DNA from 3 places in the Pandoraea pulmonicola genome. Region 3 is predicted to be linked to each of the others. Evidence: predicted binding sites of a transcription regulator. Region 3 holds the regulator's gene; each other region holds the start of a gene.

Region 1 (7,889 bases), 1.8 Mb from region 3:
CACCATGCCGCTGGACGATGGCGCAGCAAACGAAGACGAGGTCGGCACCACCGTTCCGTAGCCCGGCGACGGCGCGCCCGGTGCGGGGGGCGCTGGCGACGTCCCCGCGGCATAGACTGGCACCGGGCTGGCTCCGCCAGTGGCCTGCGTAGTCGCCGGCGACTGAAACTCCGGCGGAAGGTCCTTGATTTCGACGGTCTGCGCCGGCGCCATCACCGTAAGCCAGTTGCTCAGGTTCTCCAGTTGCCGCACGTTGCCCGGGAACGGAAAGCGCGTGAGATGCGCCAACGCCGCCTCGCTGATGCGTTTCGTCTCCACGCCCAGCTCGCGTGCACTCTTCTGGAGGAAGTGCCGCACGAGCAGCGGAATGTCCTCGCTGCGCTCGCGCAGCGACGGCAGGCGCAGGCGAATCACGTTCAGACGGTGATACAGATCCTCGCGGAAAAGCCCCTGACGCACCCGGTCTTCCAGATTCTGGTGCGTGGCGGCGATCACGCGTACGTTCGCCTTGATCGGGCTGTGACCACCGACGCGGTAGTAATTCCCGTCCGAGAGCACGCGCAACAGACGCGTCTGCAGATCGAGCGGCATGTCGCCGATTTCGTCGAGGAACAGCGTGCCGCTCTCGGCTTGCTCGAAACGTCCGCGCCGCGTGGCCTGGGCGCCGGTAAACGCACCGCGCTCGTGGCCGAATAATTCGGATTCCAGCAGATCTTTCGGAATCGCCGCCGTGTTCAGCGCGATGAACGGCCCCGATGCCCGCGGCGAATGGCGATGCAACGCACGCGCAACCAATTCCTTGCCCGAGCCCGATTCCCCGGTAATGAGCACGGTCGCACTCGAATGGGACAAGCGGCCGATCGCCCGGAACACGTCCTGCATCGCGCTGGCCTGCCCCAGGATCTCGGGCTCCTCGGTGATGCGCTCGTCGTCGGTCGCTTCACGCAGGCTTTCCTCGACGGCGCGCAGAATCAGTTCGACCGCGCGATCCACGTCGAACGGCTTGGCCAGGTACTCGAAGGCGCCGCCCTGAAAGGCCGCCACCGCACTGTCGAGATCCGAAAAGGCCGTCATGATGATGACCGGCAGCCCCGGGTGTCGCTGCTTGGCCGCCTGCAGCAGTTCGAGGCCGGAGCCGCCCGCCATGCGGATGTCCGAGACCAGCACTTGCGGCGAGTCGTGTTCGAGCGCGGCACTCGCTTCACGCGGCCCCGTAAAACTGCGCACCGGCAGATTGGCGCGCGAAAGCGCCTTCTCCAGCACCCATCGAATCGATTGGTCGTCGTCTACTATCCAGATCGGCTTCATTGTTCACCGTGTAACGTCTATGCCCGGCCGCAGGTCGCAGGGGTTACGGCCGACGGCGTAAGGGCGTAAGGGCATAGCGGCCGTGGCCGCATCAGCCCAAGGGCAGCAGGATTCGGAAATCCGTCCGTCCAGGCCGGCTTTCACATTCGATCAAACCGTCGTGGCGCTGCACGAAAGACTGCGCCAGTGTGAGTCCCAGACCGCTTCCCCCGTCGCGCCCGGAGACGAGCGGATAGAAGATGCGGTCACGAATGTCAGCGGGAATGCCGGGCCCGTTGTCGATCACATGCAATTCCAATGCCAGCTTGTGCAGACGTTTGGCAATCGTGATCTTTCGCGCCACTCGCGTGCGCAGCACGATGCGCGCGTCGCCACGCGCGATCTGCTCGCGCAGCGCCTCGGCACCGTTGCGCACGATGTTGAGCAGCGCCTGTATGAGTTGCTCCTTGTCGCCCCGGAAGTCCGGCAGGCTCACGTCGTAGTCGCGCTCGATCGACAGTCCCTGCGGAAACTCCGCGAGCACCACGGAACGCACGCGCTCGCACACTTCATGGATATTGACGTCCGTGGCGATGTACGGATGCCGGTGCGGCTCGAGCAGGCGGTCGACAAGGGTCTGCAGCCTGTCGGACTCCTTGATGATCACCTGCGTGTATTCACGCAACTCGCGCTGATCGAGCTCGAACTCGAGCAACTGGGCCGCGCCGCGAATCCCGCCTAGCGGGTTCTTGATCTCGTGCGCCAGGTTGCGAATGAGCTGCTTGTTCATCAACGCCTGATCGATGATGCGTTCTTCGCGCTCGTTCTTGAGCTTCTGCTCGTTCTCGATAAGCTCCACGATCACGAAGTCCGGCACCGCTTCCGGCGCAGCCACGATCGCGTGCGTGTGCAATGGCTCCTGCGCGGTGCGCTCGAGCACCAGATCGAGGCGTGTGGACTGGAAGTGATTACCGAGGAGCTCGGACATTGTCGACGCGAGCACTTCGCCGTTCGTGAACACGTCGTTCCACGTCATCTGCGAAAGCGAACGGCGCGAGAGCGCAAGCAGCGCTTCGGCCGCCGGATTGGCGAAGACGACGCGCAGCGTGTGCTTCTCCAGCACCAGCAACACGGTCGGCAAGGCTTCAAGGCCCGGGAGAATGCCGGTCGCGGCGAGGCGCGCTTCCCACAATTCGGTGGCATCGACGTCATCGGGGCCATCCGGCACGCTGGCGGCCGCGCTCTCACCGGACGCCGCCGGCACGCCGTGCCCGGCATTCCCCTTCTCACCCGCGCGAACACTTTTCATCAGGGATCCAGGCAATAGGTTCATGAAGGGCTACGAGGTGAAGATGCGCCGCGGATAAAAAAGGGGGACGGCCGCGGCCATCCCCCCGTGCTTGTCGAGCATGACGGTCGGCCGCTGGCGTTCCGTCATGCCGGCGCATTCCCTGCGCAGCGATTCGATTACAGCGAGTAGTACAGCTCGAACTCGAGCGGGTGCGTGGTCATGGCCACACGACGCGCTTCGTCCGTCTTCAACGCGATGTACGAATCGAGCATGCCATCGGTGAACACGCCACCACGGGTCAGGAACTCGCGGTCTTCGTTCAGGTATCCCAGCGCCTGTTCGAGACTCGAGCACACGGTCGGGATCTTTGCGTCCTCTTCCGGCGGCAGGTCGTACAGGTTCTTGTCCGCAGCTTCGCCCGGGTGGATCTTGTTCTGCACGCCGTCCAGGCCAGCCATCAGCATGGCCGAGAAGGCCAGGTACGGGTTGGCCATCGGGTCCGGGAAGCGCGCTTCGATGCGGCGGCCCTTCGGGTTGGCAACGTACGGGATGCGGATCGAGGCCGAACGGTTGCGGGCCGAGTAGGCCAGCTTCACCGGGGCTTCGAAGTGCGGCACGAGGCGCTTGTACGAGTTCGTCGACGGGTTCGTGATCGCGTTAAGCGCACGAGCGTGCTTGATGATGCCGCCGATGTAGTACAGGGCGAACTCCGACAGACCGCCGTAGCCGTTACCGGCGAACAGGTTCTGGCCGTCCTTCCAGACCGACTGGTGGATGTGCATGCCCGAGCCGTTGTCGCCGACGACCGGCTTCGGCATGAACGTGGCCGTCTTGCCATAGCTGTGCGCCACGTTGTGCACGACGTACTTCAGGATCTGCGTCCAGTCGGCGCGCTCGACCAGTGTCGAGAACTTCGTGCCGATTTCGTTCTGGCCTTGCCCCGCCACTTCGTGATGGTGCACTTCGACCGGCACGCCCAGTTGCTCGAGCAACAGACACATTTCCGAGCGCATGTCCTGGAACGTGTCGACCGGCGCGACCGGGAAGTAGCCGCCCTTCGTGCCCGGACGGTGGCCGGTGTTGCCGCCGTCGAAGTCCTTCGACGACGACCACGGTGCCTCTTCCGAGTTGATCTTCACGAACGTGCCCGACATGTCCGTGTTCCACTGGACCGAGTCGAAAATGAAGAATTCCGGCTCCGGGCCGAAGAAGGCGGTGTCGCCCAGGCCCGTGCTCTTCAGATAGGCTTCGGCGCGCTTGGCGATCGAGCGCGGATCGCGATCGTAGCCCTTGCCGTCGGCCGGTTCGATCACGTCACAGGTCAGCACGAGCGTGCTTTCTTCGTAGAACGGGTCGATATAGGCAGTGTTGGCGTCCGGCACCAGCAGCATGTCCGAGGCTTCGATGCCCTTCCAGCCGGCGATCGACGAACCGTCGAACGCGTGGCCGCTCTCGAACTTGTCGGCGTCGAAGTGCGACACCGGCACCGAGACGTGTTGTTCCTTGCCGCGCGTATCGGTAAAGCGGAAGTCGACGAACTTGACGTCTTCTTCCTTAACCAGATTCATCACATCTGCCACAGATTTGCTCATGCTATCTCCCGAAAGATTCAATCTGGCGCTGCTGGCGCTCGTCGCCCGCATCGCCGCACCCTCTTTAACGAACTCCGTGTTCGGATTCGTCAGTAATAAGCAGGAAGCATGCCAGCGCCCCACCTGCTATTGAATATCGAATTCGCCGCGCCCCCACCCTCTGATTTCTAAGGAAATAGTCGTTCGGGTGCAGACTCGCTCGAATTCCCGGTTCACTGGCCGCAATTCTCCATTTCGGTGCATTCTTCACACGAATATCACTATTTTGGTGCATTTCGTGATTATGCACCTTTTGAGTGCTTTGAGTCGCAGTTCGTGAACCGGGATTGTGCACCGTCGCGCACCGTCCTGACGCCATTCGTTGCCAAAGTCGGATCCGTCCCGTTCGTCCGGAGTCCGCCGTATCGGGAAATGACCGGATGTCACGCAACGCGCATCTCGCACCGAGGGCACGCTAGAATGCAGGACAACCATCGACCAACGAGATCACAGCAATATGACAAGCGCCAAAGCCATTCTCGAGCAAGCCGCCCAACGCCGCGCCAGCGCGCAGCTCACCTATGCGGGCGCCGTGACGCCGGACGAGGCGCTCGCCCTGCTCAATGCCGACACCAGCGTGCGCCTGATCGACGTGCGCACGCGCGCGGAACTCGACTGGGTCGGTCGCCCGCAGGTGCCAGACGGTCAGTACGCGAACGTGGAATGGGTGCGCTACCCCGGCGGCGTGCCCAATGAACATTTCCTCGAGCAACTTGCCTCGCAGGCGAGGGACAAGAACACGCCATTGCTGTTCCTTTGCCGGAGTGCCGCGCGCTCGAAAGCCGCCGCCAAGGTCGCTTACGAGGCCGGCTACACGCAGTCGTTCGATATTCTCGAAGGCTTCGAAGGAGACAAGGACAGCGCCGGGCATCGCAAGCAGGTGAGCGGCTGGTGCTTCCGCGGCCTGCCGTGGATCGGCGCCTGAGCGGGATCGTTGACTTAATAAGCGCACGATGCCGCTGCGCTTCCCATACATGATGGATTGTCGTCAAAGCGAGGAGACGCCGAGATGGACTGGACGCATTTGCTGACTTTCGCCCTCGCCCTGCTCGTGGGGGCGGGTACGCCGGGGCCGGGTATCGCCGCGATCGTCGCGCGCGTGCTGGGCCGGGGAACGCAGGGCGCCGTCGCCTTCACCGCGGGAGTGGCCATCGGAGACGTCGTGTGGCTCACGCTCGCGGTGCTCGGGGTCGCGGCGCTGGCACACACGTTCTCAGGCGTGTTCCTCGCCATCAAGTATGCGGGGGCCGCCTATCTGCTCTATCTCGCGTGGAAGATGTGGCATGCGCCGGCGATTGCGCCGACCGAGCCGATGACCGCGGCGCCTCGCGAGCAATCGTGGCGTCTGTTTCTCGGCGGCCTGTCGGTCACGATGGGCAATCCGAAGGTCGTCGTGTTCTATTTCGCGCTGCTGCCCAACTTGCTCGACCTGCAGCGCGTGACCGCACTTGGCTATCTCGAAGTCGTCGGCGTCACGCTCGCAGTGCTCACACTCGTGTTCGGCACCTATATCGTGCTTGCCGCACGGGCACGACGGCTATTGAGCTCGGCACGCGCCGTGCGACGCCTCAACCGTGCCACCGGCACGGTCATGGCAGGGGCCGCCGTCGCGATCGCGACGCGCTGACCATCCACTCGGCGACGCTGTTGCCGGGCCAGCCGGCAATCTGCGAACATCACCTCCACGCCACCTCCGAGTGGCGTTTTTCTTGGTGACTCGTTCACGGCGATCAAGAGTCGTGCAACGCGACGATCAATAGCCAACCTGCATCACGCGCCGTTCTCCTCCCTCCCACTGTCTTTCCTCGCGCCTCGCCGCAGCATGGGACTCCCTCACCGATTGTTGCGATTCGCGTAAGTATCTATTGGCTCAATTGCCGTTTTTCCGCAATAGCCCGACGCATACACTGCCTTCAACGGTCGCGCACAACGCATACCGGGAGCCCTCGGCACCGATGCATTGCCCGCCCCCGCAACACAGAAGAACAGGAGTTATCGTCATGAATCGCAAGCTCATCGCTTCGGCCCTGATGTCCGCCATGCTGGCCACCGCCGCCGGGTCCGTTTTCGCGCAAGCCGGGCGCACCAGCGACGCCTATCCCGACGGTTCGCAATTCGCCTGGGTTCCGCAAACCTCGCAGCTCACGCGCGAGCAAGTGAAGCAGGAACTCGCCGATGCCCGCGCGCAAGGATTGATCCCGCAGAACGACTATGAGTATCCGGCCCTCGTCACCTTCAAGAACAACGCGCCGGGCAAGCCCCGCGCACAGGTCTACGAAGAACTCGTGCAGGCGCGTCGGAACGGCGAGATGAAATACTCTAACCCGTGAGATCGCGCCGCCGCATGACGCAGGACTCATCACGCATGCGGCCGTCGCGCCGTGCACCGTGAGACACGCAGCGCGTCGACAGCATCGATCACGCGTTGCCAACGATTCGTGTCGCTTCCCGCGGCGTCCCTGACGCGAATCGCACCGCCCCTCGCCGTGTTGCCCGCAGTCCGGCAGCGCGGCGTGACGCACGCAGGTGGGGAGGCATCGCCCGCCTGCGCTGCGTCACCTCGTATCGTCCCGCCGACAGGCGCGCGCCCACGCCTTATCGGACAACCGTGCTGTGCGCCGGCCCCGTTCACTTCCCCTCGGGTCCGACAGACAACAACGGTTTGTCTCGGGCGCATCTCCTGTCGCCATGCGTTCCCCGTCATCGCATGGGACTTTCGCCCGCTCCTCGCCCAGGGAGCGGGCTCTTTTCATTTCACGACGACGCCAGCATCGCGTTTCGCTCGCCAGCGCGCGCCATGGCCTTTCCCGTTGCCAAGTCGATGCGCTTGGAGCTTGGCAACAGGCATTTTTCGTAGAGGCTCGCAGGCTGCGTGCTACCATGCAGCCGTTTCAATTTGCATAGACAGGATCATCCGGTGAGTCAGATCGAATTCGATATCGAGTGGACCGAGCGCGCAGCAAAGAAGGCCGAACGTCTCGTCCCCAAGGGCACCCCTCTCGCGTTGCCGCCGATCGAATGCATGCCGGCCGAAGGCGATGTGCTGTTCCTCGGCCAGGGCGACAAGAAGCAACCGTTCATCGTGGTGGAACGTCAGTACCATCACGAAGGCGAAGACGCCTGGACGATCATCCTCATTCTCGATCTGCCTGAATGACGACGGCTCGATGATGGCGAGTCGTACGTGACGTTTCGCGGGCCTGAACAGCGCGAATTCGGACACGTCACATAGCAGCACCGCACGGCGCGGCCACTGGGGAAATCCCGGTTGCCGCGCCGCTTTGCTTGGAAAGGGCCGTTTTCTATACTTGAAGCGCGTTCAAACTCGCGCGATAGCGGCAGGGAGATCGGCCATGATCATGCCCCACCTTTCCAACGCTCAACTCGTCAGCATGTTCGCGCTAGCGGCGTTCGGTGCGATCGTCGTCGGCGCCATGCCCTGCAAGGGAGCGATTCGAATGTGCTGGCGCTCGCTGTTGGTCGTCGTCGGTGCGGTACTCGCCGTGCTGGCGTTCGAACTCGTTCCGCTGCTCGCCTAAGGCTTTTTTGCGGATTTTCACCGTCAAGGGTTGACCCCATGCGTAAGAGCCGATATTATCTCGGTCTCGTTGGGGCGTTAGCTCAGTTGGTAGAGCAGCGGACTCTTAATCCGTAGGTCGAGTGTTCGAGTCACTCACGCC
Region 2 (7,889 bases), 2.0 Mb from region 3:
CACGCCGTCGATGAGCGTCTCGCGCCATGCCACGCGCTTGGTCATCGCCCGACAGGCGTCGCGATATTCGAGCAGCGATTCGTCGCGCGGCAGATCGAGCGCGGCGTGCAGACATTCGAGCCAGTCGGCGTCGGGCCGATCGTCGGCCGCCGTCACCACGAGGCGATCGTCGCCTTCCAGGCGCACCGAGGCGAAACGCCGCGCGGCGAGCAACGGCTGCACGGCCGCATGAAGGCGCAGCGCGTCGCCGCGCCGCACCGCCGCCACCCGCCACGGCAGCACCACCGCGTCGACGCGCACGGCCGCATGCTTGAGTTCCGGCTGCTTCGAATACGGATCGACAGCGCCTGTCGTGGTGTCGTTCACGCCACCGCCACCGAGGAACTGCCCGCTCCAGTGCATGGGCACGAACACCGTGCCGGAGGCGACGTCGTCGCTCACCGCGAGCGTCAGCACCCGTTCCCCGCGACGACTGGAGAGCCGCACGAAGTCCCCTGCGCGAAGACTGCGGCGCGCGGCGTCCGCCGGATGCATCGTGAGCGTCGGTTCCGGCGCGTGCTCGAAGAGTTGACCGACGCGTCCGGTGCGGCTCATGCCGTGCCACTGATCGCGCAAGCGGCCCGTGATGAGCCGCAACGGATGCCGCGCATCGATCGGCTCGGCCACGGGCCGGTATTCGAACGCGTGAAAGCGGGCGCGTCCGTCTGCGGTGGCGAACACCCCGTCTTCATAACGGCGGGCGAGCCCCTGCGACGCCCCGGCCGGAAACGGCCACTGCTGCGGCCCGCGTTGCTCCAGCAGCGCATAGTCGAGCCCGCCGATATCGAGATCGCGGCCGACGGTGAGCGCGCGATGCTCGTCGAAAATCGCCTCGGCGCAAGCGAACGCGAACGGTTCGGGCGCCGCGTCCAGCATGGGCGCCAAACGACGCGCGACTTCGCCGGCGATCCACCAGTCGGCGCGGGCCTCCCCGGGAGCGGGCACCGCCGCGCGCACACGCGAGATGCGCCGCTCGGAGTTCGTGACGGTGCCGGCCTTCTCGCCCCAGCTCGTCGCGGGCAGCAGAACGTCGGCATAAGGCACCGTGTCGGTCTGGTGAAACACCTCCTGCACCACGACGAACTCCGCCGACGCCAGCGCTTCCCGCACCCGTGCGCTGTCCGGCATCGAGTGCACTGGGTTCGTGCAGGCGATCCAGATCGCCTTGATGCGCCCGTCGCGCACCGCGTCGAACATCTCGACGGCCGGCAGGCCGGGCCGATCCGACAGCCCCTCTACCCCCCAGAACCGCTCGACCTCCGCCCGATGCGCGGCATTGCCGATCTCGCGATGCGCCGCGAGCATCGTCGCCAGCCCACCGACTTCGCGCCCGCCCATGGCGTTGGGCTGACCGGTGAGCGAGAACGGGCCGGCGCCGGCGCGACCGATCTGCCCGGTGGCGAGATGCAGATGGATGAGCGCGAGATTCTTCTCCGTACCGTGGCTCGATTGATTGAGCCCCATGCAGTAGAGCGAGAGCGCCGCCGGGCTTTCGCCGAACCAGTCGGCCGCCTGGCGCAGCGCGGCTTCGTCGATGCCGCAGATGTCCGCCACCTGTTGCGGCGCATAGGCACGCAGCACTCGCTTGAGGGCGTCGAACCCTTCGGTATGCGCGTCGATGTATTGACGGTCGATGCGCCCTTCCCAGATCAAGTGGTGCAGCATGCCGTGAAAGAGCGCCACGTCGGTGCCCGGCACGATGGGCAGATGGAGGTCGGCCATCGCGGCCGTATCGGTGCGGCGCGGGTCCACCACTATCCAGCGGATCGACGGATCGGCGACCTTCGCCGCCTCCAGACGCCGGAACAGCACCGGATGCGCATACGCCATGTTGCTGCCCGCGAAGAGCACCGTGCGCGCGGCTTCGAGATCGTCGTAGCACGTCGGTGGGCCGTCCGCGCCGAGCGCCATCTTGTAGGCGCTCACCGCACTCGACATGCACAACCGGGAATTGGTGTCGATGTTGTTGGTGCGCACCAGCCCCTTGGCGAGCTTGTTGAAGACGTAATAGTCCTCGGTGAGCAGTTGCCCCGAGACATAGAACGCCACGGCGTCGGGCCCATGGCGGCGGATGACGTCGGCAAGGCGCGACGCCACCATGTCGAGTGCGTCGTCCCACGCAACGGGGGCTCGCCCGACATCGCGCGTGGCACGCATTTCGGGCATGAGCACGCGGCCGGTCAACGACCGCGCCGTCATCGGCAATGTCATGCCCTTGCTGCACAGACGCCCTCGATTGGCCGGATGCGCCGGATCGCCACGCACGCCGACGATGCGCTCGCCATCGCTCTCGACGAGCATGCCGCAACCGACGCCGCAGTAGCAGCAGGTGGTTTGCGTGATGGTGTTCATGGGGTGCTCCGGCAGTAGCAAGGGCGTTGGCGACGTTGGCAACGGCGGCAACATCACGCGGCGGCGGCCGACTCGACCGCCACGCCGGGCGCCGCGTCGTCCACCGACAGATACACCTCACCCGCCTCGATCCGCACGGGGAAGCGCTGCGCGCAACCGACGTCCGGCGCACACGCCTGCCCGGTCGCCAGCTCGATGTTCCAGGCGTGCAGCGGGCACGTCACCCGCTCGCCGTGCACGATGCCCTGCGAGAGCGCGCCGCCCTTGTGCGGGCACTTGTCGCGCAGCGCGAAGACCTTGTCGCCTTCGGTGCGGAACAGCGCGATGTCGCCACCAGCATGCGGCATGACGCGCGAGCCCAGTCGCGGGATCGCGTCGATGTCGCACACGTGCAGCCAGATCGGTTCGGATGGCGTCATGGCAGTTTCCTTCAGACGTTAGCGGGCTCCGCGTGCAGGGGCGCGAGCGGACGATATTCATTGGCTTGTGCGCCGTCGATGCGCGCCTGCCACGGATCGGGCAGGCCTTCGAGGGAGTAGAGCAGCCTTTCGTAGAGGGCACGACGGTTGGCGGCGTCGGCCACCACTCGCTGCTTCACGTAGTCGAGTCCCACGCGCTCGATGTAGTGCACCGTGCGATCCAGGTAGTACGCCTCCTCGCGATAGAGCTGCAGGAAGGCGCCGGTGTACTCCTTGACCTCGTCGGCCGTCTTTACCTTCGCGAGAAACTGCGCCACTTCGGTCTTGATGCCGCCGTTGCCGCCGACATACAGCTCCCAGCCCGAGTCCACGGCGATCACGCCGACGTCCTTGATGCCGGCTTCGGCACAGTTGCGCGGACACCCCGACACGGCGAGCTTGACCTTGTGCGGCGACCACATGTTGGCGAGCATCGTCTCCAGGTCGATGCCCATCTGCGTGCTGTTCTGCGTGCCGAAGCGGCAGAACTCGCTGCCCACGCACGTCTTCACCGTACGGATCGACTTGCCGTAGGCGTGTCCCGACGACATGCCCAGATCGCGCCACACGTTGACCAGATCCTCCTTCTTCACGCCCAGCAGGTCGATGCGCTGACCGCCGGTGACCTTGACCATCGGAATCCGATATTTGTCGGCCACGTCGGCGATGCGCCGCAGCTCGCTCGGGTTCGTCACGCCGCCCTTCATCTGCGGCACGACCGAGAACGTGTTGTCCTTCTGGATGTTGGCGTGCACGCGCTCGTTGACGAAGCGGCTTTGCGGGTCGTCCACCGCTTCCTTCGGCCACGTGCTCAGCATGTAGTAGTTCAGCGCCGGGCGGCACGTCGCGCAACCGTTCGGCGTGCGCCATTCGAGGAAGTCGAAGGCGGCCCGATGCGTGACCAGATGGTGCTCGCGAACGGCGCGCCGCACGTCGGCATGCGAGAGATCGGTGCAGCCGCACACCGCCTTCTCCTTCGGGGTGGCGTCGTAGGTCGAGCCGAGCGTACTCATCAGAATCTGCTCGCACAGGCCGGCGCACGAGCCGCAGGAGCTCGCGGCCTTGGTGTGCTTCTTCACGTCGTCGAGCGTAAAAAGGCCCTTCCCGGTGATCGCCTTGACGATGGCGCCCTTGCACACCCCATTGCAGCCGCACACCTCGTCGGTGTCGGCCATCGCAGCCGCGCGGTTCTGCCCTTGCGTGCCGACGTCGCCCACGCTCGACTCGCCGAACATGATGCGCTCGCGCAACCCACCCAACGTGCGCCCTTCGCGCAGCAGCTTGAAGTACCACGCGCCGTCGGCCGTATCGCCATACAGGCACGCGCCGACGAGTTTGTCGTCTCGAATCACCAGCTTCTTGTAGACGCCGCTGGCCGGGTCGGAGAGCACGATCTCTTCGGTGCCTTCGCCGCCCAGGAAGTCGCCGGCCGAGAACAGGTCGATACCCGTTACCTTGAGCTTGGTCGAGAGCACCGAGCCGCGATAGCTGCCGATGCCCATGAGCGCGAGGTGGTTGGCGCAGACCTTGGCCTGCTCGAAGAGCGGCGCGACCAGACCGTACGCCACGCCGCGATGGTTCACACACTCGCCCACGGCATAGATGCGCGGGTCGTACGTCTGCAACGTGTCGGACACGACGATGCCGCGCGAGCAATAGAGGCCCGCCGCTTCGGCGAGCGCGGTGTTCGGGCGGATCCCCGCGGCCATCACGACCAGGTCGGCCGCGATTTCCTCGCCGTTGCTGAAGCGCACGCCGCTCACGCGGCCGTGACCATCGTCGAGAATGGCCGACGTCTGGTGCGACAGACGAAACGTCAGGCCGCGCGCCTCGAGCGATTGCTGCAGGAGTTTGCCGGCCGTGCCGTCGAGCTGGCGTTCGAGCAGCGTGTCGGCCAGATGCACGACGGTGACGTCCATGCCGCGCAGCTTGAGACCGTTGGCGGCTTCCAGCCCCAGCAGACCGCCGCCGATCACCACCGCGTGACGCTTCACGCGCGCCGTCTCGATCATGACCTCGGTGTCGCGAATGTCGCGATAGCTGATCACGCCGTCCAGATCCTTGCCCGGCACGGGCAGGATGAACGGGCTCGAGCCGGTGGCGATCAGCAGCCGGTCGTACGGTGCCTCGGTGCCGTCGGCGCAGCGCACCACACGGCGGGGCCGATCGATCTGCGTCACTTCCTTGCCCAGATGCAGCGTGATGCCCTGGCTCGCATACCAGTCGAGCGGGTTGAGCACGATGTCGGCGAACGACTGTTCCCCCGCCAGCACCGGCGAGAGCAGGATGCGGTTGTAGTTCGGATGCGGCTCGGCGCCGAACACGGTGATGTCGTACTGATTCGGCGCGATCTCCAGCAGCTCCTCGAGCGTGCGGATGCCGGCCATGCCATTGCCGATGACGACCAGACGTGGTTTGCGCATGCGGTCTTCTCCTGTTGCGATGCTTGCTGCGCCCGAAAGCAAAACGGCGTCCGTCCGCGCCGAAGCACGGAGGGACGCCGTTGTCCTGTGGGAACGTCGCAGGCCTCCCGCCCCGACGTCACCCCTGAATTCGCTGCCGGCGACGCCTTTGCCGCTGGCCTTTACGCTAACGCAACAAGCGTGCCAGGCCGGACAGAACTACCGGAAAAGCGTGATGAGACAAGGCCGAAGCGGTGTATTAACCGTAGGGAGAATCCGAAATTTGACGAGAATTTTCCGCACCGCAGCAGTGCACGGCGCCGGGCAGGTTGCCGCAGACGCACCACGATGATGCGTCGGAGACAAGGAGGCGCCGCAGGCGCGCGCGTCGGGATCGCGCCTGCGGGCTGGCGGCACGACCTCACCGATGTGGGCGGTCAGTCGGCCTGCATCAGCGCGCGGCCGATGATGAGTTGCTGAATCTGCGTGGTGCCTTCGTACAGGCGCAGCAGGCGCACGTCGCGGTAGAAGCGCTCGACCTTGTACTCGTTGATGTAGCCGGCGCCTCCGTGGACCTGCACGCCGCGGTCGGCCACACGTCCGACCATCTCGGTGCAGAAGAGCTTCGCGCACGACGCGCGCGTGCTCACGTCGGCATCGCGCTTGCCTGCAGGCCGGGCGTCGTATCGTTGCGCGCAGTCCTGCACCATCGACCAGCCGGCATAGAGTTCGGCCTGACTGTCGGCGAGCATCGCCTGCACGAGCTGGAAGTCGCCGATGCGCTGACCGAACTGCTTGCGCTCGCGCGCGTAGGCGACCGACTCGTCGAGAATGCGCTGCGCCATGCCGCAGGCGAGCGCCGCCACGTGCAGGCGCCCACGGTCGAGCACCTTCATGGCCGTCTTGAAGCCCTTGCCCGCTTCGCCGCCGATGATGTTCGCGGCCGGCACGCGCGCACCGTCGAGAATGACGTCGCAGGTCTTCGTGCCGCGCTGGCCCATCTTCCTGTCCGGCTTGCCGAGCGACAGTCCAGGCGTGTCGGCCGGGACGACGAAGGCCGAGATGCCGCCCGCGCCTTCGCCACCGGTGCGCGCCATCAGCGTGAACGCGCCCGCGCGTGGGGCGTTGGTGATGAAACGCTTCACGCCATCGATCACATAGGTATCGCCGTCGAGCACGGCGCGCGTCTTGAGCGCCGCCGGATCCGAGCCGGCATCCGGCTCGGTGAGCGCGAACGACATGATCAGCTCGCCGCTGGCCACGCGCGGCAGCAGGTCGCGCTTCTGCGCGTCGGTGCCGTCGATCAGAATGCCCTGCGACCCGATGCCGACGTTCGTGCCGAATACCGAGCGAAACGCCAACGACGTCTGTCCGAACTCGTAGGCCACGCGCACCTCCTGCGCCATCGACAGGCCGATGCCGCCGTATTCCTCCGGGATCGACAGGCCGAACAGCCCCATTTTCTTCATCTCGTCGACGATGACCGGGGGCACGTCGTCGTGCTCCTCGACGTCGTTCTCCGCCGGCACCAGCCGCTCGCGGATGAAGCGCTGCACCGTCGCGAGCAGCAGGTCGAACGATTCGCTATCCAGTCCCTTCGATGTCATCTCTCTTCCTCGAGCCCCGTTGCGGGGTGCGGCGTCGGCCTCCCGCGCCACGGCCCTCGCCAAATTTGAATTTCCGAATTTCCGCATCTTACCTGCGAGTGTGCAGACCGCGGCTCTCCTGGCATTCCGCCGTCCCACGCAACAACCTATTAACTAGCATCCTAATTATTAGTTAACATATAATCTTTCTCCATGACCTCCCTGGAATCGCTCCGCTTCGCCTTTACGAGCCACCTGCTGCTGGCAGGCAAACAGTGGCGCCAGTTGTCGCAGGGCGCCATCGTCGAATACGGCATTTCCGCGGCGAGCGCGGGCCCGTTGCTGTTCATCCGCCGGCTCGGCCAAGGGGTGCGGCAGGTCGAGCTCGCCGAATACGTCGGCCTCGAAGGCGCTTCGCTGGTGCGGCTGCTCGACCAGTTGTGCGCCGCCGGGCTCGTGCGGCGCGAGGTGGACGCCAGCGACCGGCGCGCCAACGCCCTTCGGCTCACGGAGGCCGGCGAGGCGCTCGCCGAAAAGCTCGAAAGCGAACTCAGCCAGTTGCGCGCGAAGGTCTTCGCGAGCATCTCGCGTGAGGACTTCGAAGCGGTGCTGCGCGTATTCGAAGCCCTCTCCAGCGCGGCCGGTCCGGATGCGACCATCCTCGCGATGGAGCCTCCCAAGAAGTAAAACCGTGTTCACCTGGCCTTCCTCCCGCGACTGGATTTTCTCGATCAAGGCGTTCGTTGCCTCGATGCTGGCGCTGTACATCGCGCTCGCGCTCGGCCTGCCGCGCCCGTACTGGGCCATGGCCACCGTGTACATCGTGTCGCACCCCCTCACCGGCGCGACCCGCTCCAAGGCGCTGTACCGCGTGCTCGGCACGCTGCTCGGCGCCGCCGCGTCCATCGCCTTCGTGCCGGCACTCGTCAATACACCCGAACTGTTGATGGCCGCCGTGGGCCTGTGGACGGGCACACTGCTCTACATCTCGCTGCTGCATCGTTCGCCGCGCAGCTACGTGTTCCTGCTCGCGTCGTACACGCTACCGCTCA
Region 3 (7,889 bases):
AGCTTCTTCGAAGCCGTCTCGCTGCTGCTCGGCTGCCGCGGACGCGTCGTCGTCACCGGGATGGGCAAATCGGGCCACATCGGCCGCAAACTGGCTGCCACGTTCGCCAGCACCGGCACGCCGTCGTTCTTCGTTCACCCCGCCGAAGCCAGCCACGGCGATCTGGGCATGATCACGGCCGACGACATCGTCGTCGCCCTGTCCAACTCCGGCGAAACCGGTGAAATCGTCAGCATTCTGCCGATGATCAAGCGCCTCGGCGCGAAGCTCATCGCCATGACCGGCAACGCCGCGTCGAGCCTCGGACGTCTGTCCGACGTGCACCTGGACGCGCGCGTCGACAGGGAAGCCTGCCCGCTCGGCCTCGCGCCGACGGCCAGCACCACGGCCGCCCTCGCGCTTGGCGATGCGCTGGCCGTCGCCCTGCTCGACGCCCGCGGCTTCGGCGCCGAGGACTTCGCCCGCTCGCACCCGGGCGGTGCGCTCGGACGCCGCCTGCTGACTTTCGTGCGCGACGTGATGCGCACCGGCGAGCGGATTCCGCGCGTGCGCTCGAATGCGACCCTCTCCGAGGCCCTGCTCGAGATGACCGCCAAGGGACTCGGCATGACGGCGATCGTCGATGCCGACGATCAGGTCGTGGGCATCTTCACCGACGGCGACCTGCGCCGCCTGTTCAAGCGCACGCTCGATTTCAGCACGCTCACGCTGGCCGAGGTGATGAAGGTCGGCCCTCGCACCATCGGCCCCGACCACCTCGCGGCAGAGGCCGCCGAGTTGATGGAGCGCTTCGGCATCACACAACTGCTCGTCACCGAGAACGGCCGTCTCGTCGGTGCGCTGAACGTCCACGACCTGTTCGCCGCGAAGGTCGTGTGAGTCCCCGCCCCTTGCCCCCTGCTTCTTGCCGATGAGTCAGCCCAGCAACACCCCATTCGCTCACTTCGATGTCGCCGACGCGATGGCGCGCGCCGCACGTCTGCGCGTGATGATTTTCGACGTCGACGGCGTGCTCACCGACGGCGGCCTGCGTTACGGCCCCGCCGGCGAACTCATCAAGACGTTCGATTCGCTCGACGGCCACGGCCTGAAGCTGCTCGCCGAGGTGGGCATCGTCACGGCGATCATTACCGGGCGTCAGTCCGATATCGTCGCCAAGCGCGCGGCCGATCTGCGCGTCGCCCACGTGTATCAGGGCGTGCATGACAAGCGCGAAGCGTTCGAGGATCTCCGCGCCAAGGTCTCGGCGTCGGCCGAGGAGTGCGGCCACATCGGCGACGACTGGCCCGATCTGCCCGTGCTCACGCGCGTCGGCTTCGCGGCCTGCCCGGCCAACGCCCACGTCGAAGTGAAGGCCCGCGCCCACTGGATCGCCGCGGCACGCGGCGGCGAAGGCGCCGTGCGCGAACTGTGCGACTTCGTCCTGCGTGCGCAGGGACGTTACGACGCCCTGCTCGCCGAAGCCCTTGCCTGACGCCACGAGGTAGCCGACCCGCTCATGGCCATTCAACGCGTCTCCCCCGCCTCCCTGATCGCGATCGCCCTGCTCGCCTGCCTCGCGGCCGGCACGTACTGGCTCGTGCAACGCACGCTGCCGTCGGGCGCCGACCGTACGCCGTACGTGAAGCAGCACATCCCCGACTACTACGCCGACGACATGGTGATCTCCATGCTCTCGGCGAGCGGACAGACGCAGTACCGCGTCAACGCCGTGCACATGACGCACTTCGAGGACGATCAGACCACTGCCATGACGCTGCCCGCCGTGCGCGCGTTCACGCCCGAGCAGCCGGAGGTGACGGCCACGGGCAAGCGCGGCACGCTCAATGCCGACATGTCCGTCGTCGACCTGTACGACGACGCTGTCGTGGTGCGTCAGCCGGGCCCCCGCGATCCGGAAATGCGCGCGCTGTCCGAGCACTTCCAGGTGCTCGTGAACGAGGACATCGTGCGCACGGAGAAGCCCGTCCAGCTCTATCGTGGCGCCTCCGTCATGTATGGCGACGGCATGATTTTCAATAACATCACGCGGGCCGTACAATTGCTCGGCAATGTCCACGGCACCATCCAGCCGGCGGAATTGAGCAACAAACGCCCGGCACCGCCCGCCGCCGCGCCAGGCGCGGCTCCCCAGACCAAACAGGGCCCCAAGACCCCATGATCGATCGCCGCAACCTGCGACCTGCATCCCTATCGCTGCGTGCCCTGCGCGCGGCGGCCGCCGCTTTCGCCGCGCTCGCCGTGTTCGGTGCGCTGACCGCGCCGCTCGCACACGCCGAGCGCGCCGACCGCGACAAGCCGATCAACGTCGAGTCGGAACACATGAGCTATGACGACCTCAAGCAGGTCAACATCTTCACCGGCAACGTGACGATGACCAAGGGGACGATCCTCCTCAAGGCCGATCGCGTCGAAGTGAGTCAGGATCCGGAGGGCTATCAGTACGCCACCGCGTACTACAAGCCGGGCGGCCCGCTCGCCTACATGCGTCAGAAGCGCGACGGCGTGGACGAGTACATCGACGGCTGGGGCCAGACGATCTATTACAACGGCAAGACCGAAGTCGCCACGCTCACCACGCAGGCCACGCTCAAGCGTCTGGCCGGCGGCACGCGCGTGCTCGACGAGATCCACGGCAGCGTGATCACGTACGACACGTACAACGAGGTCTACACTGCCAACAGCGGCACCGATCAGGTCAACGCCAACAATCCGAACGGCCGGGTGCGCGCCACGCTCGCGCCGCGCAATGCCACCGGAGCCAACCAGGCGCAGCCGGGCGGTGCAAGCAAGCCCGCCGCGGCGCCGAAAGGCGATCTGCCGCCGCTGTCTCCCTCCAAAAGCATCGGGAATCCGCGTGAGTAATCCTGCCAACAACGCCTCCAGCGGCATCAATCCGGGCGCCGGTCCGTCGGGCAAGCCGAGCGCGCTCGTCGTGCGCTCGCTCAAGAAGCAATATGGCGCGCGTACCGTCGTCAAGGACGTCTCGCTCGACGTGAAGAGCGGTGAAGTCGTCGGTCTGCTCGGGCCGAACGGCGCGGGCAAAACGACGTCGTTCTACATGATCGTGGGTCTCGTGCCCGCCGACGACGGTGAAATCCAGCTCGACGGCAGCCTCATCAGCGAACTCCCGATTCACGAGCGCGCCCGCATGGGGGTCTCGTATCTGCCGCAGGAAGCGTCGGTTTTCCGCAAACTCACGGTCGAGGACAACATCCGCGCCGTGCTCGAACTGCAACTCGACGCCAACGGCAAGCCGCTCAAGCGCGAGGAGATCGAGCGACGCATCGAGGCGCTGCTCGACGAACTGCAGGTGAGCCATCTGCGCGAGAATCCGGCCATGTCGCTCTCGGGCGGCGAACGCCGTCGCGTGGAAATCGCCCGCGCGCTGGCCACGCAACCGCGCTTCATCCTGCTCGATGAACCGTTCGCCGGCGTGGACCCGATCGCCGTGCTGGAAATTCAGCGCATTGTGCGCTTTCTGAAAGACCGTGGCATCGGTGTCCTGATTACCGACCACAACGTGCGCGAGACGCTCGGCATCTGCGATCACGCCTACATCATCAGCGAAGGCTCCGTGCTCGCCGCAGGCACGCCCGACCAGATCGTGGCCGACGAAAGCGTTCGCCGTGTCTATCTCGGTGAAAATTTCCGGATGTAAAGGAAATTTTTCGCATGTAAACCCTGCCCTCGATAGGGCGCCGGGCCGGTTCCGTTGACGTGACAAAGCCTCTACAATGAAGGCGAGACACGCTATGAAACCGACCCTCCAACTTCGCACCTCGCAGCACCTGACCCTCACACCGCAGTTGCAGCAATCGATCCGGTTGTTGCAACTGTCGACGCTCGAACTCCAGCAGGAAGTCGAGCACGCCCTCACCCAGAACCCGATGCTCGAGCGAGAAGACGACTGGCTCGCGGGCTCGGTGCGCGTGGGCACGGACGGGTCGCTGCGCAACGAACGGAGCACCTCGGTCAGCAGCAACGATCGTTCCGAAGCCGCCAATGGTCACGACGACGCCCGCGAACTCGACGGCGAAACGCGCTTCGACGACAACGCGGGCGACAATGGCAGCGACTGGAGCCTGAACGACTTCGCCCGCACGGGCAGCGCTTCGGATGACGATGACAACGCGCGTCCGCAACTGCACGTCGACCATCCCAACCTGCGCGAGCACCTGCTGGCCCAGTTGCGCCTGACCAAGGCCAGCCCGCGTGATCGCGCGCTGGTGGAATTCCTCATCGAATCGCTCGACGAAGACGGCTATCTCGGGACCACGCTGGACGAAATTCAGGCGGAAATGCCCGAAGAACTGGCGCTGGAGACCGAGGAGATCAACGCCGCGCTCGCACTGCTGCAGAGCTTCGATCCGGCCGGCGTGGGCGCCCGCAGCCCCGCCGAGTGTCTGCGCCTGCAACTGCAGCGCTTGCCGGCCAGCGGCGTGCGCACGCTTTCGCTGCGCATCGTCTGCGACCATCTGGAACTGCTTGCCGCGCGCGATTACACGCGTCTGCGCCGCCTGCTGGGCGTGAGCGAGGACGCGCTGCGCGCCGCGCATCAACTGATCCGCTCGCTCGATCCGTTCCCGGGAGCCGCCTACGGCTCGCCACCCGCCGACTACGTGGTGCCGGACGTGCTGGTGCGCAGGCAGGGCAGCGGCTGGACCGCCGAGCTCAATCCCGAAGTCATGCCGCGTCTGCGCATCAACGAAATGTATGCGCGCATCCTGCGCAACAACCGCAACGACCCGGGCACCGGCAACCTCCAGCAGCAGCTCCAGGAAGCGCGCTGGCTCATCAAGAACATCCAGCAGCGGTTCGACACGATCCTGCGCGTCGCGCAGGCTATTGTCGAGCGTCAAAAGAACTTCTTCACGCATGGCGAAATCGGCATGCGGCCCTTGGTTTTGCGAGAGATTGCTGATACGCTGGGTTTACATGAATCCACGATTTCACGGGTGACAACGAGTAAGTACATGCTCACTCCATTTGGAACCTTCGAGCTCAAGTACTTCTTCGGGTCGCACGTGGCCACGGAAGCCGGAGGGGCTGCGTCGTCCACAGCCATCCGCGCCCTCATCAAGCAACTGATAGGAGCAGAAGACCCCCAGAGCCCCCTTTCCGACAGCCGTATCGCGGAACTGCTGGCAGAGCAAGGATTCGTGGTTGCGCGGCGCACCGTCGCGAAGTACCGCGAGGCCATGCGAATCCCCGCAGTGAACTTGCGCAAATCTTTGTAGGACAGTCCTGGTGCGCCATGTTGGCTCGCTGGGGCATCACGCCGCAGTGCGACATTGCGTCACGTCAATGGCTCGCACTCCCGCCAGCCAGCGTCGCTCGTGACGCGGCTTGCACTTCGGCATTTCAGCAAGGAGAGCAGCTATGAATCTGAAGATCAGTGGACACCATCTCGAGCTCACGCCGTCCCTGCGCGAATTCGTCGTCAACAAGCTTGAACGCGTGTTGCGGCATTTCGACCAGCTTATCGGCGCCGAGGTGATCCTCTCTGTCGACAAGACCAAGGAGAAGACCGGACGCCAGATTGCCAGCGTCACCGTGTATCTCAAGGGTAAGGAGATTTTCGTCGAGAAGTGTGACGAGAACATGTATGCCGCCATCGACAAGCTGATCGACATGCTCGACCGCAAGGTTATGCAATACAAGGACAAGGTGCAGGATCATGGCCGCGAAGCCCTCAAGCATCAACAGCCGCCGGAGGCGGAACCGCTCCAGTAACTCCTTTCCGGCGTGGTAGTCGCATCGACTGGCACTGACGCAAACCCGCACGGAACCACACGAGCGAATCTACGTCTGTCATAAATCTGGCATCACCCACCGCGGGGCCGTTGAACGGCCCCTTTTGTATGGGGCGACGCATCTGGCTTGACGCGGCTACGGGTGGTCTATAATGCGAGGTCAAATCGGGGGTTGGAGGGCGACTACGCGTGCGCCCGCATTACAAGATGAACCGTTTAGTCAAACTCTTACCTGCGTCCAATATCCTGCTTGGACTGTCCGTCACAAGCAAGAAGCGCGTCTTCGAGCAGGCAGGGCTCCTGTTCGAGAACAACGCCGGCCTGTCGCGCGCGCTCGTCACCGACAATCTGTTCGCACGCGAGCGGCTGGGTTCGACCGGTCTGGGAGAGGGCGTCGCCATTCCGCACGGCCGCATCAAGGGGCTCAAGCACCCGATGGCGGCCTTTGTGCGTCTGGACGACCCGATTCCGTTCGAGGCCCCCGACGGCCAGCCCGTTTCCCTGCTCTTCTTCCTGCTCGTGCCGGAACAGGCCACGCAGCAGCACCTCGAAATTCTGTCCGAAATCGCGCAGTTGCTCTCCGATCGCTCGATGCGCGAGACATTGAGCAACGCGCCCAGCGCCGAGGACATCCACGCGGCACTGGCGAACTGGCAGCCCTGAGCCACCGCCAAATTCGAGTCCCGTAGCTCCCCATACCCAACCGAACGAGGCGACGCGGTGGAACTGACCGGCATCAACGCGCAGAGCATTTTCGACGACAACGCCGCGACGCTGCGTCTGTCGTGGTTGACCGGCCACGAGGGCTGGGAGCGTGGTTTCACGCCCGAGAGCGTGGCGACCGCCACCTCGAGCGCCGACCTCGTGGGTCACCTGAACCTCATCCACCCGAACCGCATCCAGGTGCTCGGCGAGGCCGAACTGCGCTATTACCAGCGCCTGAGCGACGAGAACCGCAAACGCCACATGGGCGAAGTCATCGCCCTGGAACCGCCGTTCCTGGTGGTCGCCGACGGGCTCGAAGCTCCGCCCGATCTGGTGCTGCGGTGCACCCGCTCGTCCACGCCGCTGTTCACCACCCCGCTCTCGACCGCTTCGGTCATCGATAGCCTGCGCCTGTACATTTCGCGTGTGTTCGCCCCACGATGCACGATGCACGGCGTTTTTATCGACATTTTGGGCATGGGTGTGCTGCTCACCGGCGATTCCGGCCTCGGCAAGAGCGAACTCGGCCTGGAATTGATCAGCCGCGGGCACGGCCTGGTGGCGGACGACGCGGTAGATTTCGTGCGACTCGGGCCGGATTTCGTGGAAGGCCGCTGCCCGCCGCTGCTGCAAAATCTGCTGGAGGTGCGCGGGCTGGGCCTGCTCGACATCAAGACGATCTTCGGTGAGACTGCCGTGCGCCGGAAGATGAAGCTCAAGCTGATCGTCCAGTTGGTGCGCCGCCCGGACGGCGAATTCCAGCGCCTGCCGCTCGAAGCCCAGACGGTGGACGTGCTTGGCCTGCCCATCAACAAGGTGATTCTGCAGGTGGCGGCAGGGCGAAACCTCGCCGTGCTCGTGGAAGCCGCCGTGCGCAACACGATCCTTCAGTTGCGCGGCATCGACACGCTCAAGGACTTCATGGAGCGCCAGCGCCAGGCCATGCAGGATCCCGACGGCATGCAGGGCAAGCTGCTCTGAGCCTCGCGGCTCGGGGTTTACCGCATTCCACGCGACATTCTGTCAACGCAGCGCGATTGCGGCGCGTTTTCTTTCATGTTGTAATCGCCACGCGGTTCTTCCCCGTGCGTGTCGACCTAATGGAGAGACAATCATGAAGAAAGCATTCGCTGCACTGCTCCTGGTATCCCCGCTGCTCGCATCGCCCGTGTTCGCCCAGACCGCCGCGGCCCCCGAAGCGGCTCACAAGGCCAACTCGCAGCAAAACAAGATGAGCGCCTGTAACGCACAGGCCGGCGACAAGAAAGGCGACGATCGCAAGGCGTTCATGAAGTCCTGCCTGTCGAACAAGCCCGCAGCATCGGCCAAGCAGACCCAGCAGGAAAAGATGAAGACCTGCAACGCGCAAGCTGGCGACAAGAAGGGCGACGACCGCAAGGCGTTCATGAAGTCCTGCCTGTCGAACAA

Evidence for each region. The regulator sigma-54, encoded in region 3, starts transcription at its own class of promoters, with help from an activator protein. The targets are predictions, from matches to a motif close to TGGCANGNAANCTGCTTT.
Region 1: the regulator sigma-54 is predicted to act here: its motif matches at 4,267-4,284, upstream of glnA (type I glutamate--ammonia ligase).
Region 2: the regulator sigma-54 is predicted to act here: its motif matches at 5,441-5,458, upstream of nirB (nitrite reductase large subunit NirB).

Annotation. Positions count from the first base shown of each region.
Region 1 covers NZ_CP010310.2:2,432,185-2,440,073, reverse strand. Annotated here, with positions in the region: gene ntrC (nitrogen regulation protein NR(I)) at 1-1,308, opposite strand, end outside; gene glnL (nitrogen regulation protein NR(II)) at 1,400-2,515, opposite strand; gene glnA (type I glutamate--ammonia ligase) at 2,755-4,170, opposite strand; gene RO07_RS10760 (rhodanese-like domain-containing protein) at 4,667-5,134, shown strand; gene RO07_RS10755 (LysE family translocator) at 5,219-5,836, shown strand; gene RO07_RS10750 (DUF4148 domain-containing protein) at 6,210-6,539, shown strand; gene RO07_RS10745 (hypothetical protein) at 7,127-7,366, shown strand; gene RO07_RS10740 (hypothetical protein) at 7,563-7,748, shown strand; tRNA gene RO07_RS10735 (tRNA-Lys) at 7,820-7,889, shown strand, end outside.
Region 2 covers NZ_CP010310.2:4,474,205-4,482,093, forward strand. Annotated here, with positions in the region: gene RO07_RS19090 (nitrate reductase) at 1-2,391, opposite strand, end outside; gene nirD (nitrite reductase small subunit NirD) at 2,445-2,810, opposite strand; gene nirB (nitrite reductase large subunit NirB) at 2,822-5,272, opposite strand; gene RO07_RS19105 (acyl-CoA dehydrogenase family protein) at 5,689-6,858, opposite strand; gene RO07_RS19110 (MarR family winged helix-turn-helix transcriptional regulator) at 7,051-7,524, shown strand; gene RO07_RS19115 (FUSC family protein) at 7,529-7,889, shown strand, end outside.
Region 3 covers NZ_CP010310.2:611,295-619,183, reverse strand. Annotated here, with positions in the region: gene RO07_RS02775 (KpsF/GutQ family sugar-phosphate isomerase) at 1-879, shown strand, start outside; gene RO07_RS02770 (KdsC family phosphatase) at 911-1,474, shown strand; gene lptC (LPS export ABC transporter periplasmic protein LptC) at 1,499-2,161, shown strand; gene lptA (lipopolysaccharide transport periplasmic protein LptA) at 2,158-2,865, shown strand; gene lptB (LPS export ABC transporter ATP-binding protein) at 2,891-3,661, shown strand; gene RO07_RS02750 (RNA polymerase factor sigma-54) at 3,738-5,240, shown strand; gene hpf (ribosome hibernation-promoting factor, HPF/YfiA family) at 5,383-5,736, shown strand; gene ptsN (PTS IIA-like nitrogen regulatory protein PtsN) at 5,964-6,419, shown strand; gene hprK (HPr(Ser) kinase/phosphatase) at 6,477-7,442, shown strand; gene RO07_RS02730 (PsiF family protein) at 7,576-7,889, shown strand, end outside.